Regions from separate parts of the Arthrobacter sp. KNU-44 genome, predicted to be linked through region 2. Evidence: riboswitches for the same ligand, from Rfam matches in the RefSeq annotation. Region 2 holds a riboswitch; the other holds the start of a gene.
The links. Region 2 has a riboswitch for cyclic di-AMP ahead of ACSVHC_RS06330 (M23 family metallopeptidase). Riboswitches for the same ligand answer to the same signal wherever they lie in the genome.

Region 1: linked by a shared signal. The riboswitch ahead of ACSVHC_RS08050 (aggregation-promoting factor C-terminal-like domain-containing protein) and the one ahead of ACSVHC_RS06330 (M23 family metallopeptidase) in region 2 are both predicted to bind cyclic di-AMP.

The regions. Positions count from the first base shown of each region.
Region 1 covers NZ_JBPXNG010000002.1:1,564,670-1,573,394, reverse strand. The annotation lists gene ACSVHC_RS08060 (ArnT family glycosyltransferase) at 1-1,479, opposite strand, end outside; gene ACSVHC_RS08055 (glycosyltransferase) at 1,476-2,843, opposite strand; gene ACSVHC_RS08050 (aggregation-promoting factor C-terminal-like domain-containing protein) at 3,004-3,753, opposite strand; cyclic di-AMP (ydaO/yuaA leader) riboswitch at 3,756-3,929, opposite strand; gene ACSVHC_RS08045 (sensor histidine kinase) at 4,094-5,572, opposite strand; gene ACSVHC_RS08040 (response regulator transcription factor) at 5,585-6,325, opposite strand; gene ACSVHC_RS08035 (hypothetical protein) at 6,567-7,466, shown strand; gene ACSVHC_RS08030 (winged helix-turn-helix domain-containing protein) at 8,302-8,725, shown strand, end outside.
Region 2 covers NZ_JBPXNG010000002.1:1,203,645-1,212,369, reverse strand. The annotation lists gene ACSVHC_RS06365 (helicase-associated domain-containing protein) at 1-694, opposite strand, end outside; gene ACSVHC_RS06360 (hypothetical protein) at 744-959, opposite strand; gene ACSVHC_RS06355 (cold-shock protein) at 1,204-1,587, shown strand; gene ACSVHC_RS06350 (DUF3027 domain-containing protein) at 1,595-2,086, shown strand; gene ACSVHC_RS06345 (MFS transporter) at 2,131-3,477, shown strand; gene serC (phosphoserine transaminase) at 3,500-4,630, opposite strand; gene ACSVHC_RS06335 (metal-dependent transcriptional regulator) at 4,879-5,574, shown strand; cyclic di-AMP (ydaO/yuaA leader) riboswitch at 5,701-5,908, shown strand; gene ACSVHC_RS06330 (M23 family metallopeptidase) at 5,911-6,729, shown strand; cyclic di-AMP (ydaO/yuaA leader) riboswitch at 6,875-7,042, shown strand; gene ACSVHC_RS06325 (NlpC/P60 family protein) at 7,048-7,815, shown strand; gene ACSVHC_RS06320 (HNH endonuclease) at 8,136-8,636, shown strand; gene mobA (molybdenum cofactor guanylyltransferase) at 8,674-8,725, shown strand, end outside.

The DNA of each region.
Region 1 (8,725 bases), 360 kb from region 2:
CGGCCGCAGTGAGTCGAGGCGAAGCAGGATTGCCGCGGCCGCCACGACGCCCAGGACGACGATCACGATGCGCAACCACGGAAGCCATGAGGCGTCGCGGCCCAGGAGCACCGCGGACCAGGCCGAACTACCGAGGATTACCGCGGCCAGGACGATCCTGGCCGGCCAATACCCGCGGCCGCGCCACAGCTCAACGCTGCCAATGCCCACCAAGGCTGCGATTGCCGGTGCGAGAGCTACCGCGTAGTAGGGGTGGACGATGCCGCTCATGAAGCTGAAGACGCCAGCCGTGACCAGAAGCCAGCCGCCCCAGAGAATGAGCGCGGAACGGGTGCGGGAGGCCCGCGCTTCCCGGCGGGTGAACCACAGGCCGGCTGCCAGCAGAATCAGCGCAGCAGGGAGAAGCCAGGAGACCTCGGCGCCGAAGCTCGTGCCAAACATGCGGGCGATCCCGGCAGCTCCACCGAAACCGCTGTTGCCGCCACCGCCGCCGAACCCGCCGAGGCCGCCCCCTGCAGGGGCGCCGCCTCCGCCGGGCGTCCCTTCGCCCGAGCCGGTGATGCGGGACAGCCCGTTGTAGCCGAACGTCAGCTCAAGGAAACTGTTGGTTTGCGAACCTGCCATGTAAGGACGTGCTGAAGCAGGGGTCAGCTGGAACAGAGCGACATAACTGCCGGCCACTACTGCGATACCGGCCAATGCGCCGAGCAGGTGCAGCAACCTCCGCCGCAACGGGGTGGGTGCGGCCCAGAGGTACGCGAGTCCCAGTCCTGGAACGATCAGGAAACCCTGCAGCATTTTGCTCAGGAACGCGAGGCCCACCACGGCGCCGGCTGCGGCTAGCCACTTCCAGCCTGCCCGTTCGATGGCACGGGTAGTGAAATAGGCCGCGAGTACCAGGCACAGGGTCAGCATGGCGTCGGGATTGTTGAAGCGGAACATGAGCGCCGCCACCGGGGTCAGTGCCAAAGCGCCGCCGGCAAACAAGCCAGCGCCTGGTCCGGAGACCCGCTTGACTGTCAAATAGAGGAAGCCGACGGCGGCGGCGCCCATCAACGCCTCGGGAACCAGCATGCTCAGGGGCGAGAAGCCGAAGATCCGGCCCGCCAAAGCAGGGATCCACAATGAAGCCGGGGGCTTGTCGACGGTGATGGCATTGCCGGCGTCGAGGGAACCGAACAGAAACGCGGTCCAGTCCTTGGTGCCGGCCTGGATGGCCGCGGCGTAGAAGGAGTTTCCGTAGCCGGTGGCCGCGAGGTTCCAGAGATACAGGAAGGCGGTGGCTACGAGGAGCCCGGCAGCGGATGGCCGCACCCAGCGGGGCTGCCGGCCAAAGGCGTATCGCGTCCAGCGGGGCGTGGCATCGGGGGTTGCGGGGCCGGTCGAGTGACGGCCCGGCGGTGCCGGGGCGGTCCCGACGGCGGCAGGAAGCTCGGCACCTGCCGGGCCCGTGCTTGCAGGAGTGATCGTGGAGGTCATGATGCTGCCGTTTCTGTGCGAGGTTTGGCTTGTGTGGTGGGTGCAGTTGCCTGCGCAGCAGGCTGCCGAAAGACCCAAAGTCGGAACAACAGGAAGCGGACCGCAGTGGCGGCGAGGTTCGCTGCGACCACGGTGAGGAGCTCGCCCCAGCGGTCCGGCGTCGTCGTGCTGTGCACCAAGGCGAGTGCCCCGGAGGTGAGTGCGAGGCCGATCCCGAACACAATCAGCCCCTCGAAGTGGTGCCGAACGGGATTGCCGCCCTGGATGCCGAAGGTGAAGCGCCGGTTGGCGCCGGTATTTGCGATGGCCGTGACGAGCAGCGCCAGGAAGTTGGCCAGCTGCGGGTCCATGAATCCGCGGCAGAACAGGAAGATGAGCACATAGGCGAGGGTGGACGCAGCGCCGATCGCGGTGAACCGGACCAGCTGTCCGAAAAGACTGCTGCGCGGGTTCTGCTCGGCGGTGCGGGACGACGCCGGGAGCGGCCCGCGTGCAAGCGCTGCTCGCAATTCCGGAATGGGGATGCGGCCCGAGACGAGATCCCGGGTGAGCCGGACCATGCCGCGGACGTCGGCCAGGGCGGTGCGTACCACGTCGACGCTAGAATTGGGATCGTCGATCCAGTCAACGGGAACTTCGTGGACCCGGAGGCCGCAGCGTTCGGCGAGGACCAGGAGCTCAGTGTCGAAGAACCACGAGTTGTCCATGGTGTGGGGGAGGATCTGCTGTGCGACGTCTGCCCGGATCGCTTTGAAGCCGCACTGGGCATCGCTGAAGCGGGCGCCCATGAACGAGTGCAGCATCAGGTTGTAGCTGCGCGAAATGAACTCGCGCTTGGGGCCGCGGACAACCCGCGAGTTGCGTGTGAGACGTGTGCCAATCGCGAGGTCCGAATGGCCGGAGATGAGCGGCGCCAAAAGGGGCGCCAGTGCGGCGAGGTCCGTGGAAAGATCCACGTCCATGTACGCCAGAACCGGCGACGGCGATGCGAGCCACACCTTGCGAAGGGCGTTGCCGCGTCCCTTCTCCTCAAGATGGACAACCGCGAGCTCAGGCAGTTCCCTGGCCACGCGCTCCGCGATTTTCAAGGTGCTGTCCGTGCTCGCGTTGTCCGCCACTGTGATGCGGAAGCCATGCGGGAAGGATTCGCGCAAATGGCCGTGTAGCCTGCGCAGGCACTCTTCGAGGTCGCGCTCCTCGTTGAAGACGGGGATGGTGACATCGAGGACGGGGACGGCGGTGTGGGTGTCCACCGGGGCACGCCGTCCGCTGCGTTGGACGGGGGTCTTAGCCTTGATGGGAAGGCCCGGCGGCACCACCGCGGGGTCCTTCAGGGTTCCGGAGGTGGATTCGATGAGCGTCATGTATCCACAGTGCCGTTGCAGAATATGAAGGCTTTAGGCGGAACCTGTGACGTGGCTGTGGATGCGCCACCCGCGTGGCAATTCACATGCCTGGCCAAAGAACGCAAAGGGCCGCCCCCGAAGGGACGGACCTCGATGTATTTTGCGCGTGGCTCTTGGTTTAGTACCAGTTATGGGCCAAGTGGAAGGACCATGCCGCGGACGGCGATCCGTAGCGTTCCTTGATGTAGTTCAGGCCCCAGCGGATCTGCGTCTGGTAGTTGGTCTGCCAGTCGGCGCCTTCGGACGCCATCTTTTCGGCCGGCAGCGACTGCCCAATGCCGTAAGCGCCACTGGAGGAGTTGGTGGCAGTGGTGCGCCAATCCGATTCCTTGTTCCACAAGGTGATCAGGGCTGACATCTCGCCCTGTCCCCAACCGTAGGAGGGAAGGATGCTTGCGGCATAAGCCTGGGCGCCGGAGGGATCATCGACGGCGACGGGTGCGGCCGGGGCTGCCGGAGCTGCGGGTGCAACGGGGGCAGGGGGTGCCACGGGCGCGGCCGGTGCGGCAGCCTGGGCCGCGACGGCGGCCGGAGCGGGGGCGGGTGCCTGGCTCGGCGTCGGCGTGGCGCTGGCCTTGGGGCTCGCGCTCGCCGACGGCGTGGCTGTGGCCGACGGCGTGGCTGAGTGGTCTGCCGTGCGGGATTCGGACGTGCGGGTCATGTCCTGGGTATTGATGGCTTGACCGGCGGCCTGGGTGGCGGCACCTGCACCGAGGAACACGGCAACGACGCCGGCAACAACTGCCATGCGCTGGCCGGTGCCGAGGTTCGACGCGGCACGCCTCAAAGTGGAGCGTGACTTGTTATTCCGGGCAGGTTCGCCGCGGTGGCGCGCAACAGGGCGCGACTGATTCCTTGAATCAGACATGGTGATTGCCTCTCGACGCCTGCGGAGTTAGCTGTCGGATTCGGATGAGGTCATCCGGCCGTGGCCACAGCGGAACGTGGCGGTACGGCTTCACCCCTAGGGCTGGCTCAACATGAGCGCTTGCCCGGAGACCTGGGTCCCCCGTCTCTGCCTGGACTGATGGGCACCGGGGAGTGGCAGAGCTCGGCGCCTACCCGGCGGTGGCCGGAATGATCCAGCGCACCCATTCGACGGTACAGGAGGATCTTACTTAAGTCACATTTAGGTAACGGAGATCACGACGTCGGTGCGTCGACTTGCGCTCGCCGCGCACCGGCGTCGCGCCCGCCAGAGCGGCCTTTCAGGCCGTGGCGGTCCTGAGCGCCGGAAGACGCACGGCGAACTCCGTCCGTCCGGGCCGCGAGGCCACTTCGACCGTGCCGCCATGCGCCTGGACAATGGATTCCACGATCGACAAGCCGAGCCCGGACGTGCCCTCGGAACCGGAGCGGGCGGCGTCGGCACGGGCAAAGCGCGAGAAGATCCTGCCTTGGAATTCAGGCGGGATGCCCGGCCCGTTGTCAGTCACGGTCACCACTGCGCTGCCGTCGGCAGAGCGCATGACGCCGGTGACCACGGTGGTTCCCGCCTCCGTGTGTTTACGGGCGTTGGAGAGCAGATTCGCCAAAACCTGGTGGAGTTGAGTGGTGTCGCCGCGGACCGTGAGAGGCTCGTCCGGGAGCTTGAGCTGCCAGATGTGCTCGGGGGCCATGACTTTCTCGTCGCTGACGGTTTCGATCACCAACTGCGTGAGATCCACATCGGTGAACTCGGGGGCCTTCCCTTCGTCCAGCCGGGCCAACAAGAGGAGGTCCTCCACGAGGGTGGTCATGCGTTCCGACTGACTCTGCACCCGGCCCAGCGACTTGCGCCCGTCCTCGGTGAACGTCTCCGTCATGCGCAAGAGCTCGGTGTAGCCGCGGATGGCGGTCAGCGGAGTGCGCAGCTCGTGTGAAGCGTCGGCCACGAACTGGCGCACCTTTGTTTCGCTTTGCTGGCGCGCCTCTAGGGCGCTGGACACGTTGTCCAACATCAAGTTCAAAGCGTGGCCGACGCTTCCCACTTCCGTGCTCGGGTGGGCCGCCGACGCCGGAACGCGCACAGCGAGTGCCACCTCACCGGCGTCGAGCGGAAGCTTCGACACCTTCGTGGCGACGTCGGAGAGCTGCTCCAAGGGGCGCATGGTCCGGCGGATCAGCACGGTTCCGGCCAGCCCGATCAGGACCAGTCCGCCCAAGGAAACCAGCACCATGGTCCAGACGAGTGAGGCCTCGGTGTCCTCTTTCGAGGCGAGCGGCAGCCCCGTGATGACAACATCGCCGTAGGGAGTTTCGGTGGCCACCAGCCGGTAGCCGCCATTGGACAGGGTGCGATCAACCGGGCGGCCATCGGAGGGGAGCGCCGACAGGATTCGAGCGTCGCTGGGCGACAACGGCGCACGGGTGGCATCAGAGGACAGGAATCCAGCATCGGTGCTCACCTGACCTGCGAGAATACGCGCATTCAGGGTGCCGATGCTTTGGCCCCGGGGGTCCAAGGGGTCCGGTCGGCCGCCAGGGTTGCCTTGCGGCGGGCGGCCATGGGAGGCCTGCGCCAATTGCTGGTCCAGCTGTTTCGTGAGGAACACATCCATGGAGGCGTAGCTGACCACACCGACGGCACCGCAAATGGCCACGAGGAGTGCCATGGAGAGAAGGATCAAGCGCGTGCGCAAGTGCCAGGTTGAAGGATTGAACCAGCTGTGGTCGGTCTGACGGGGGATACCCGAGAGTGCGGACATTCGGAGCCCCGGCTATTCGGCGGGCTTGATGACGTAGCCTGCTCCGCGCACCGTGTGGATCATGGGCGGGTGGTTGGCCTCGATCTTCTTGCGCAGGTATGAGATGTAAAGCTCCACGATGTTGGCTTGCCCGCCGAAATCGTAGTCCCACACGCGGTCAAGGATCTGGGCCTTGCTGACCACGCGCTTGGGATTCTCCATGAGGTAGCGGAGGAGCTCGAACTGTGTCGCCGTGAGAGGAATGTCTTCGCCTCCGCGAGTAACTTCTCGTGTGTCTACGTTCAGGGTCAAGTCACCTACAACCAGTTCGGCCGTGTCCATCGCCGCCACTCCCGAGCGTTGGACCAGGCGGTGCAGGCGCAGCAGGACTTCCTCCATGCTGAACGGCTTGGTGACATAGTCGTCGCCGCCGGCGGCCAACCCGACGATGCGGTCCTGCACGTCATCCTTCGCCGTGAGGAAGAGCGCAGGCACCTCAGGCGCAAAGGCGCGGATCCTGCCCAGCAGCTCAACGCCGTCGAACCCCGGAAGCATCACATCCAGCACCAGGACATCCGGGCGGAAATCCTTGGCGAGCTTTACCGCAGCGGGACCGTCGCCCGCCACGGCCACCGACCAACCCGCCATGCGCAAGCCCATACTCATGAGCTCGGCGAGGCTGGGTTCGTCGTCCACCACAAGGGCGCGGATTGGAGAACCGTCCGGGTGGCTGAGCTGCGGTAGGTTATTGGTCATGGAGTGCGAGGATGCCATGGGACAACTCTCCAATCTGCCGGTTTGCCAGTGCTTTGCCGTTGCTGTGAGCACCCTGTGAGTCCCAGCCTAGCCACCTGTCGGGAGGTTGTTCCGGTTCCAGCAGAATCCGACACCATACCGAGCGGCAGGTCACAGGCAAGCCTGCAGTTCGACACAGCCAATGCACAGCAAAGAGACTGACGCTGTTTGGGACAAGAACACGCACGACCAAACAGCCTCGATTTCGATGGAGAAGACCATGGATCAGCAAAACAACCCCTCCGTACTTGGTTCCGAGCCGGAGAGCGGGCACCCGCAGCCGGTGATCCGCCCCCTTGACGATTCTGCGCAGCCTGGTGCTGGGCAGCCTGCCGCCGGGTGGGGTGCTCCGCAGCCGCCGGTGAACCAGCAGCCTGGGCAGCCTGCCGCCGGGTGGGGTGCTCCGCAGCCGCCGGTGAACCAGCAGCCTGGGCAGCCAGCCGCCGGGTGGGGTGCTCCGCAACCGCCGGTGAACCAGCAGCCTGGGCAGCCAGCCGCCGGGTGGGGTGCTCCGCAGCAATACAACTCCGGACAGTCCCGGCCTTCGTTTTTCAAGAATTGGAGCCTGAAGAAGGGGCTCATTGTTGGCGGCGTCGCGGTCGTGGTGGCTGCGGCGGCAGGGGCCGGTGCTTACGCCGCCGGAAACGGGACCGCGGCAGCAGATACCACCAACGCGCAGGGACCGGGGGCCGGGCAGAACGGCCAGGGCGGGTTCGGCGGCCCAGGTGGGACGAACGCAGGCCCGGGAGGGCTCGGCGTTGGCATGGGCGGCCTGAACGCTGCGGTCCACTCCGAGTATGTGGTCCTCCAGAACGGCAGCTACGTCACCATGGCGGGCCAGCTGGGTACAGTCACTGACATCTCGGCGAGTTCCATGACCGTGAAGAGCGACGACGGATTCACCCGCAGCTATGCGCTGGGAACTGACGTCGTGGTAGCTGAGGGCATGCGGCAACGCGGAAGCGGAACCACTGGCACCACCCTGACCCTCGCCGATGTGAAATCCGGATCCAGCGTGAGGGTCACCGCGCTCAAGGAATCGGACAAGTACACGGCGCAGTCCATCCAGATCGTCACTGCCACCACTTCGAGCACCCAAGGAACCGGCACCACGAACTAGTCCCCACGGCCACCCTCGCCTTCGCAAGTCCCCACCGGCTCCCAGCCTTCGCAAGTCCCCACCGGCTCCCAGCCTTCGCAAGTCCCCACCGGCTCCCAGCCTTCGCAAGCTCAGGCAGGGACCCTCGCCGGCGTGGCCCCACAGGCAGGGACCCTCGCCGGCGTGGCCCCACAGGCAGGGACCCTCGCCGGCGTGGCCCCACGGCCAGGGAACCCTGGCGGCGTGGGCCCACGGAGCTGATGTCGTTACGGGCTTTCAAAACGACATCCAATGCGAGCACGGCGTGTCTCCGGGGCGATTGCAAGGGACCTAGCAGACGATTTGCCAAAGAATTTTCACAGGACGCAGACCCACGATTGGACAAGGGTTGTTTCATATCTCGAGATTCAAAGGCAAGCGCATGACGTGACTTAAGATTCAAGGAATGATCTTTCCATCAAATTTTATTCGAATATTTCGTGCACAAAGGCCAGTATGACGAACGAGAACGAGTCACATTTGGACATGTCTGAATTGTGATGTGCGGCACAATAGTCCGATTCGTCTCAAAATGTGGACGGTTCGGTCCTTTGTTACTTGCAAGTTCCCTTTGTTACGTTGCACACTTCAAATGTGAACAAGAACTCAACAGCATCTGCAGCCGCAGCGATCGAGCCCAGCGCACCCGCTGGTTTTTCGATGAGCTGTTGTCGAATGCATGCCTAACTTCAGACCCAAAGAGGTTTCAGGCATTCGCCCCCTGCCCAGCGTCGGGCGCCCCTCCCCATCTCATTGCGGGGACCAGACCAGCATTCGAAGCCGCGATGACGGCTATTCACTTTGAGGTAAGCAATCCATGTCAGTTGCATCCGGATACGTCCACATCTCCGTCCGTAACGCCAATAAGGCCGCGTCGAACGCCGGCCTGCGTCCCGGCTTCGGCAACCGCCCGGCCTACGCCCAGCCCGCACCGCAGGGTGGCAGCCAGGCGCCCGGCTACGTCCCCCAGGGCTATAACCCCAACTCCTATGGCCAGCTCCGCGCTGTTCCCGCCAACGAGGCCTCGCCGATGACTGCACCCACGCCCGTCCTGGCGCCAGCGGACCGTTCCATCCGTCCCGTTGCAAATGACAATGTGGCCCGCGGGTTCGTGCTCTACATGGGCATCGACGAAGACACCGCTGCGGCCGCCGGAACGTCCATCGCCAAGCTTGCCCAGGAAATCCGGGCCTACGCGCAGTCCCTCGTTTCCGGCGCCGAGAGCTATGCCGCCGTCGCGG
Region 2 (8,725 bases):
TGCGCTGGGCCTGGGGAACGGCGCCCATGGCCCAGTTGCCGAACTTGTTCAAAAGGGGACGCGTCCGCACAGGTCCCTCGGACAGGATGTGCTGAAGGTTCTCCGGCGTCGATGTCCAACGTTGCAGCGCCAGCGCCGCGTCCATGGGCGTCGTGGCGGCCAGGATGTTGGCGCCGCTTTGGTGGAGTTCGGCAACGAGATGCACCACGCGCTGGGCGAAGGCCGGTTGCAGCCGCACCAACTCGGTGTAGCTACGGCCCAAACCCGCCGGGTAGATGCCGATGACGTCCTTGAGGCTGCCCACCGGCAAGTAGAAACGCTGCCGGCCTGGATTGTGCACCGTGGCCGGGGGATCGGCCCGGTGGATGAGGGCCAGTTCCTGGAGTTTGTTCAGGATCGGCTCGAGCGCGGCAAGGGTGGCGCCGTTGATGCACTTCTTCAGCCCCGCCGCCGAGACGCTGTGGCCGGTGTCGGTGTTGGTGCACAGGTGGAGCGTCTCGAGTACTTGCATCTCCGGTTTGTTGAGCCGTTCCAGGGCGCGCTGCACGCTGACCCGGGCACTTGCCCGCGCCGCGAGTGCAGCGAAGTCCGGGACCACGGGGGAGATGAGGTCCGGCCGCGCGGCAAACAGGGCCCGCAGCGAATCATCGCTGCGCGCTTCCAGTTCCTTGCTGAGCGCGCGAATAAGGGACATCAATTCAACGTTACAGCCAGCCGGGTCCGCCGTCGGGCTTTCCGGCTGCTCATTGACGACGCCGTGCCCGCACAGAGTCAACTACCAACGCGGCCATCAAAATGAAGGCGAGCGGCAGCCCGTAGAGGGCGGTGGACGTGACCCAGGCCGGTGCCACTCCACCGGCGAAAGCGACCGCCATCACGGCAGCGACGGCCGCCAGGGAAAGGACTGCGACGACTGCGGCAACGATGGTGAGCGGGCGGCGGAAGTCGTGGGGAATCATGGAAGCAACGCTAACAGTCCCGGGCCGCATCCCCGGTTCCAGGCCAGGGCGCAGTTCCGTTGCGTACAAAAGGCGGCAGGACCTGCCTGTGGGGGTCTCAAAGCGCGAATCCGCTGCCGGGCAGGATAACCTTGAAGCAACAGACCAACACGGTCAAGGCAGTTACCCCTATTCCCGCAGTATCCTGCGGATGCGGTGGCGCGCCGGCCGTGTCTCGCAAGTAAGAACGAAGAAGGTTGATTACGTGCCCACCGGCAAGGTCAAGTGGTATGACAAGGAAAAAGGCTTCGGATTCCTCGCAGCAGAGGACGGCCAGGAAGTATTTCTGCCCAAATCCGCGCTGCCCGAAGGGGTAGCGGATCTCAAGGCGGGCACCCGGGTTGAGTTCGGCGTCGCCGACGGTCGCCGGGGCGCCCAGGCGCTGGGACTCCGCGTGCTGGATAAGTTGCCTTCCATCGCCAAAGCCAAGCGCATGAATGCCCGCGAGCTCGCTCCGGTAGTCCAGGACCTCGTATCTGTCCTGGACAACCTCTCCGGCACGTTGTCCGCCGGTAAGTACCCTGAAGGCGCCAAGGGCAAGGCCATCGCCGCAGCCCTGCGCAAGGTTGCCGACGAGCTGGAAGCCTAAACCTGCCATGACATCAACGGCGAAACCCCGCACCGGCCTTCCTGTGTGGCGCGTCGGCAAGCCGGACGCTTTCCTGGCGGCCGCCGTCGACGTCGCCCGCAACGCGGTGGAGACCATCGCCAAGCCGGCCGAAATCGGACCGCACATTGCCGCGCGTTCCGAGGGCGAACGCGTGGTCACGCACTTGTTCGAATCGCGGCTGGCCGGCTACGGCGGGTGGCAGTGGTACGCCGTCGTGACCCGCAACTCGCGCTCCAAAGTGGTCACGGTCAGCGAGCTTGGCCTGCTGCCTTCGGAGGACTCCATCCTCGCCCCGGAATGGGTGCCTTGGGCAAAGCGCGTCCGTCCGGAGGACGAGGCGACCGCGGCCGAAGAGTTGGCGGAGGAAGCTGACGTTCCCGTTGACGCGGACGACGACGGTGGCCCCTCCGATGAGGACGTCGCCGCCTCCGGTGACGACCAAGAGAACGACGACGCCGACGACATCGAGGCTGACTAGCCCTTGGCGGACCCGGCGAGTGAATTCCCTGAAGGTGGAAACTGATGTCCACCTTCAAATCGCTCGGTGTCCTTAACTACCGCATTTGGTTCATCGGTGCCCTTATTTCCAATATCGGCACGTGGATGCAACGGACGGCCCAGGATTGGCTGGTTTTCGCCCATCTGAGCAACCACGATGCCGGCGCGATGGGCGTGACCTTGGCCCTCCAACTGGGTCCGCAGCTTTTCCTGGCCCCATGGGCCGGACTGCTTGCCGACCGCTACAGCCGGCGCAGGCTCCTGGTCATGACCCAAACGGCCATGGCGGTCCTGAGCACTGGCCTGGGACTCCTGGTGCTGAGCGGTGCAGCGCAGTTGTGGCATGTCTACGTGTTCGCGCTCCTGCTTGGCGTCGTCTCGGCACTTGACGCCCCGGTTCGCCAGACGTTCGTGTCGGAGCTGGTCAAGGATGACTATCTTTCCAACGCCGTTGCGTTGAACAGCGCATCCTTCAACGTCGCCCGCATGATCGGTCCCGCCGTGGCCGGCGTGTTGACGGTCGCGGTGGGGCCGGGCTGGGTATTCATGATCAATACCCTGACCTTCCTCGCAATGCTTGGCGCGATCCGGGCCATCCCCCTCGCCTCCTTACGCGTCCAACCCCGGGCCGCCGCTGGCAAGGGCCGCATCCGTGAGGGGCTTCGCTATGTCCGCAACCGCGCGGACATTGTGGTTGTCCTGGTCGCAATTTTCATCATGGGCACGTTCGGCCTGAACTTCGTCCTCTTCATCGCGGCCATGGTCGGCACGGAGTTCGGCATGGACGCGGGGGCATTCGGGCTGCTCAACTCGGTCATGGCGATCGGGTCCGTCGCAGGAGCATTGCTTTCCGCCCGGCGAGGGCGGCCACGGATGCGGCTCATCTTCGCGGCGGCTGGCGGGTTCGGCCTTGCGAGCGGACTGGCTGCCCTGGCGCCGAACTACACCATGTTCGCCTTGGCGCTGATTCCCTGCGGACTGTTTGCCCTGACCATGATCACGAGCGCCAACGGCTACGTGCAGTCCACCACGGAACCTGTCATGCGCGGCAGGGTCATGGCACTCTACATGGCCATCTTCATGGGTGGAACGCCCATCGGAGCACCGTTCGTCGGCTGGGTGTCCAACGTGGCCGGACCCCGATGGGCTGTGGGCGTGGCCGCCGGCGCGGGCGCCAGCACCGCCGTCGTCGGCATCGTGTGGATCATCCGCGCCCGCCAGCTGCGGCTCCGTTTCGATAGCAGCGCCCGCGGCATGCGGTTCTTCCGCATCGAGTCCCAAGGCGCCAGTGGCGCTGTTAATGAGGCTAGCGCCGTTAAAGAGGCCAGCGCCGCCCGGGATCCTCTCCCGGACGACGCCGACCAGTCCTGACTGCGGGAACGCGGCAGGTCCGTTACTTCTTCAGTTCGCCCACCACGAAGTCGATGCTGGCGAGCAACGCAGAGACGTCGTCCGGCTCGATGGCAACGAAGGTAGCGATGCGGAGCTGGTTGCGGCCCAGCTTGCGGTACGGCTCCGTGTCCACGACCCCGTTGGCGCGCAGCACCTTGGCGATGGCCGCGGCATCGATCGAGTCGTCGAAATCGATCGTGGCAATGACATTGGAGCGGTCCTCTGCCTTCGCGACGAACGGGGTGGCGTACTCGGAAGCCTCTGCCCAGTCATAGATCCGGCCTGCGGAGTCCGCGGTGCGTCCGGAAGCGAAGTCCAGGCCGCCATTCTTGTTGAGCCACTGGACCTGGGCATCCAACGTCACCAAAGTGGACAGGGACGGGGTGTTGTAGGTCTGGTTGAGCTTCGAGTTGTCGATAGCCGTCTGCAGGTCGAGGAAATCGGGGATCCAGCGGCCGCTTGCCTTGATGCGGGCCGCGCGCTCCAGGGCGGCGGGGGAGAAGAGTCCCAGCCACAGGCCGCCGTCGGACGCAAAGTTCTTCTGCGGGGCGAAGTAATAGACGTCAGCTTCGGCAACATCAACATCCAGGCCGCCGGCTGCGGACGTCGCATCCACCAGGACCAAGGCGCCGTCGTCACTGCCCTGAACCCGCTTGACCGGAGCGGCCACGCCCGTCGAAGTCTCGTTCTGCGGCCATGCGTATACGTCCACGCCTGCTTCGGCCTGTGAAACCGGCCGGGTGCCAGGCTCAGACTTGATGATGGACGAAGCTTCAAGGAAAGGTGCCTTGTTGGTTGCCGAAGCGAACTTGGAACCGAACTCACCGAAAGAGAGGTGCTGGGCCTTCTTCTCGACCAGGCCGAAGCTGGCGACGTCCCAGAACGCGGTGGAGCCTCCGACGCCGAGGATCACCTCGTAGCCCTCGGGCGCACGGAAGAACTGGCTGAGTCCCTCCCGGACGGAGCCCACCAGGTTCTTGACGGGCGCCTGGCGGTGGGAGGTGCCGAGGATCGTCGTCGAGGCGGCGGAAAGGGCCTCGATCTGCTCCGGGCGGACCTTGGAGGGCCCGGCGCCGAAGCGGCCGTCCTTGGGCAGCAAATCGGCGGGGATAGTGATGCTGTTGTCGCTCACGGGATGCTCCAATGGTGAAGTAGCGGCCTAGATGGGTCGTGGCAGGTGGCAAGCTGCCCCTTCGACTCCCCAATTCTGCCTGAAGCCGCAGGCGGGGGCAGAACCGAAGCTGTCATAGTCCGCCACGTGGAAAGCACTTGGTCGGCTGGCTCGGGTCAAGCGCCGGAATTATCCGGAGTAATTCCAAATAAGCTAAGCTTGGAGCTGGCGAAAATACGCTAGATACTGCGCTCGAGGAGCTGAGCTGGATGACGGATCTGATCGATACCACTGAGATGTATCTTCGGACCATTTTGGAGCTTGAAGAAGAGAACATCGTGGCTCTTCGCGCACGCATCGCCGAGCGCTTGCGGCACTCCGGCCCAACCGTTTCCCAGACGATCGGACGGATGGAGCGCGACGGTCTGGTGATTGTGTCCAACGACAGGCACCTTGAGCTGACTGAAACGGGCCGGAAACGCGCCACCGAGGTCATGCGCAAGCACCGGCTCGCCGAACGGCTCCTGGCAGATGTGATTGGACTGGACTGGGCCTACGTCCACGATGAAGCATGCCGCTGGGAGCATGTCATGAGTGAGCGCGTGGAACGGCGGCTCTATGAACTGCTTGACCACCCCACGGAATCGCCTTACGGCAACCCCATTCCCGGACTCGAAGCGCTGGGCGGAGTCGCGTCCCACGCCTTTACCGATGGCGTGGTCAATCTACTTGACGCGATGAACGAATACTCACCTGAAAACAGGGTCACCGTCAGTCGACTGGCTGAACCGATCCAGGTGGAGCCTGAACTTCTGGTGCAGCTGGACGAGGGCGGAATCCGCCCCGGCGCCAGGGTTTCCCTGGAACGTGTGGGGGAGTACATCTCCGTTCGCGTGCCCAATATCGACGGCGCATTGGAGCTGCCGCCCGAGGTTGCCTCGCACGTTTTTGTCACGGTCGCCTAGCTGGCCCGCCGATGCGGTTGGCAAATATAACGAAATTATTACCGCGGGGGCTTGATCCCCTATAGTTAAATACTGGCGCCGATACCAAAGCGTTACCTGATCCGAAGCCGAGTTCTGCCAGCGGATCAGGTGGATTAGTCCATTCACTGGCAGAAACGGAGGAACCACCATTGGCTGTCGAAAGACGGCCTTGGGGTGAAGTCCGTAGCGGAAGTGCAAACAGCGCAAGGCCCCTCCGGGTACCTTGCGTTTCGTGCCCTTCGCACGGACCGGGTCCACGATCTCTCTGGCCCGAATCCGACAGCTAACTTCGCAGGCTTGCCAGAGAGGAAAACCTTGACCACGCAGAACACCAGGGGCCGCAGGCGCGCGTCCGGTCCTACTGCTGTGCTGCGGAGCGCAAGCGCCGTCGAGCACGACAGGCCCCGCGATCCCCATCGCGAACTTCGTCGCCGCAAGGGTCCCTTGCGGCAGATGGCCGAGTTCGCCGCCGCAAGCGGAGCAGGACAGAAGGCCGGAGTGGCCCTTGCCGCTACAGGCCTCATCCTGACGGTCGCCTTGCCGGGCGCCGGCGCTATGACGGCCACGCCCGAGTCAAACCAAACCGCCTTGGCAGTGGGCACCCAGCCTGAGATTCCGGCCGCGGCAAGCGCCACGATCGACTTCAGCCGTGCTGCGGTTTCCACCACTGCCGATCCGGACAGCAAGCTCAAGCAGCTCCTGAGCGCGCAGTCCGTCGGCACTATCAAGACGTCGTCATCCAAGGGCACCCTGGGGGCGCCTCTCGACGCCCTGACAACGGCCTCGCCTTTCGGCTACCGCGTGAATCCCATCACGGGCGGCTTGGGAGAGTTCCATAGAGGCCAGGACTTCGTGGCCCAGTGCGGCACCCAGGTCCATGCTGCCGCGGCCGGCAAGGTCACTTTCGCCGGCTGGCATCCGTATGGCGGCGGAAACCGCATTGTGGTGGACCACGGCAACGGCCTGGAAACCACGTACAACCATTTGTCGTCCTTCAACGTCCAGGTGGGCCAGACGGTCAGCCGCGGCGATGTCATCGCATTGAGCGGCACCACCGGCGCCTCCACGGGCTGCCACCTCCACTTTGAAGTCATGGTCAACGGCGACGTCGTTGACCCCCTGGGCTGGCTGTAGCCAATCCGATGGAAGCCTCTCGCATGCTTGTCACGCTCCGTGACCTGAATGTGACATTCAATCAAAACTCATGTACCGTCTAAGACGCATCAACTTTTAGAGAGTTGATGCACTCGAGTGGATTGCCTAGCTCTGCCACTGCTCGAGGTTCCGTTCGCAAAACATCGTCTGGCAGAGGCGGGGGACCCAACTTTTGGTCATCTTCACCGATGGCCTTGGGGTTAAGTCGCACAACTTCCGAGAGGGAGAAGTGTGGCCGGATGACTCCCATCCGAATCCGACAGCTTACCTCGCGGGCATAGGGAGAGGCCTCTTAACGTGTCTTCACGCTCTACTGTTGCGCGCCACCGTGCCGCGGTCACCAAGACCAACTCGCTTGCCGTTATCGCTAAGACTGTCGGCAGCAACGCCGGTGGCGTAGGCCGTCAGGCAGCGGTTATCGCAGCTGCTTCCGGTCTGGTGCTTACTAGCGGTATCGCAGCCAACGCTGCAGAAACCAACGTCCCCCGCGAGTCCACTTCGACCTCCGCCCTGGAAGTCCAGTCCATCGCCCAAGCCAGCATTTCGGCTGACTCGTCCGTCGCCATCAAGTACGAGCGCCCGGCGGTCTCCACCGAAGCTGCTCCGGTTGTCGCAGCTCCGGTTGCCACGCAGGAAGCTGCTCCGGTTGCCACGCAGGCTGCAACGGGTGCCGCTACCGGCTCCTCGACGCTCTCTGTCACCGCTGCTGTTTCACCCGCCACGAAAGTTGCCAGCGGCAAGGGCGCAGCGATTGCTGCCGCAGCTTACGCACAGCTTGGCGTTGCCCAGGACTGCACCGCCCTGGCTTCGAACTCCCTGGCCGCCGTTGGGATCAACTTCCACGGCTGGCCGGCAGACTACCTCTCCCTTGGCCGCACGGTCAGCGCTGCTGAAGCGCAGCCGGGCGACTTGGTCTACTACCAGAACGGTGGCATGGGCATGGCCCACATCGCCGTTTACGTCGGCAACGGCATGGCAGTCCACGGCGGCTGGAACGGTGGCACCACCGCCCTTTACAGCGTCAACGTTGGCTCCGGCCCGGTCTTCATCCGCGTTGGTGGCTAGATAGCTCCGGCTACATAGCTTCACTGGAACATCCCCGCTGGTCCGCCGGCGGGGATGTTCTGTTTTAACCAGCATGCGCTAAATCACTGCTCCAGGCAGTCTCAAAGGGACGATTCGAGGAGTAGCCCCCAGGTGCGTGAAAGGTTCCGGCCATGTGTCCGGCACATGAACTTTGACCGACACCGCGCTGGAACTCCCGCAAGGATTCGTTGATCTGGCCTCCGGGTGTTTACTCTTAGGTTGTCGATCCACAGCCCGTACATGCAGAGGGCAGCCGGCCCTCGCGCCCCTGACGGGTGCGGCCGTGAAGAGGTACGTGCATGCGCACACTCGTTCTGAATGCTGGATATGAACCGCTGGCGGTAGTAACCTTCCGCCGGGCGCTGGTCCTTGTGCTCACCGGAAAAGCGAGCGTAGTGGCCGAAGGCGACGAGCCTGTCGTCGGGCCACAGGAGATTCTCGGACGTCCCTCCGTGATTCTGCTCAATCGCTACATCCGGCCGAGGTACAACACCATCACGGCGGTTACACGCCGCGGCGTCTTGCGCCGCGACGGTCACCGTTGCGCGTATTGCGGGAAAGCAGCGCACACCATTGACCACGTCCACCCCAAATCCAGGGGCGGCGCGGATTCCTGGGAAAACCTGGTGGCAGCGTGCTTGCGCTGCAACAACGCCAAGAGTGACCACACTCCGGCCGAGATGGGCTGGAAACTGAGGTTCACTCCGGCGGCGCCCACCGGGACTATCTGGCAAATCAAGGAGCTTGAGAAACCTGCGCCCGCATGGGATCCCTTCCTCCTGCCCGAATCGGCGGCCTGAACCGGAATTGAGCCTGCTTCCCGGGTAATCTGGGCGGGTGGACTTTGATGCGGTGATATTGGCGGGTGGCAAGTCCTCCCGCCTCGGCG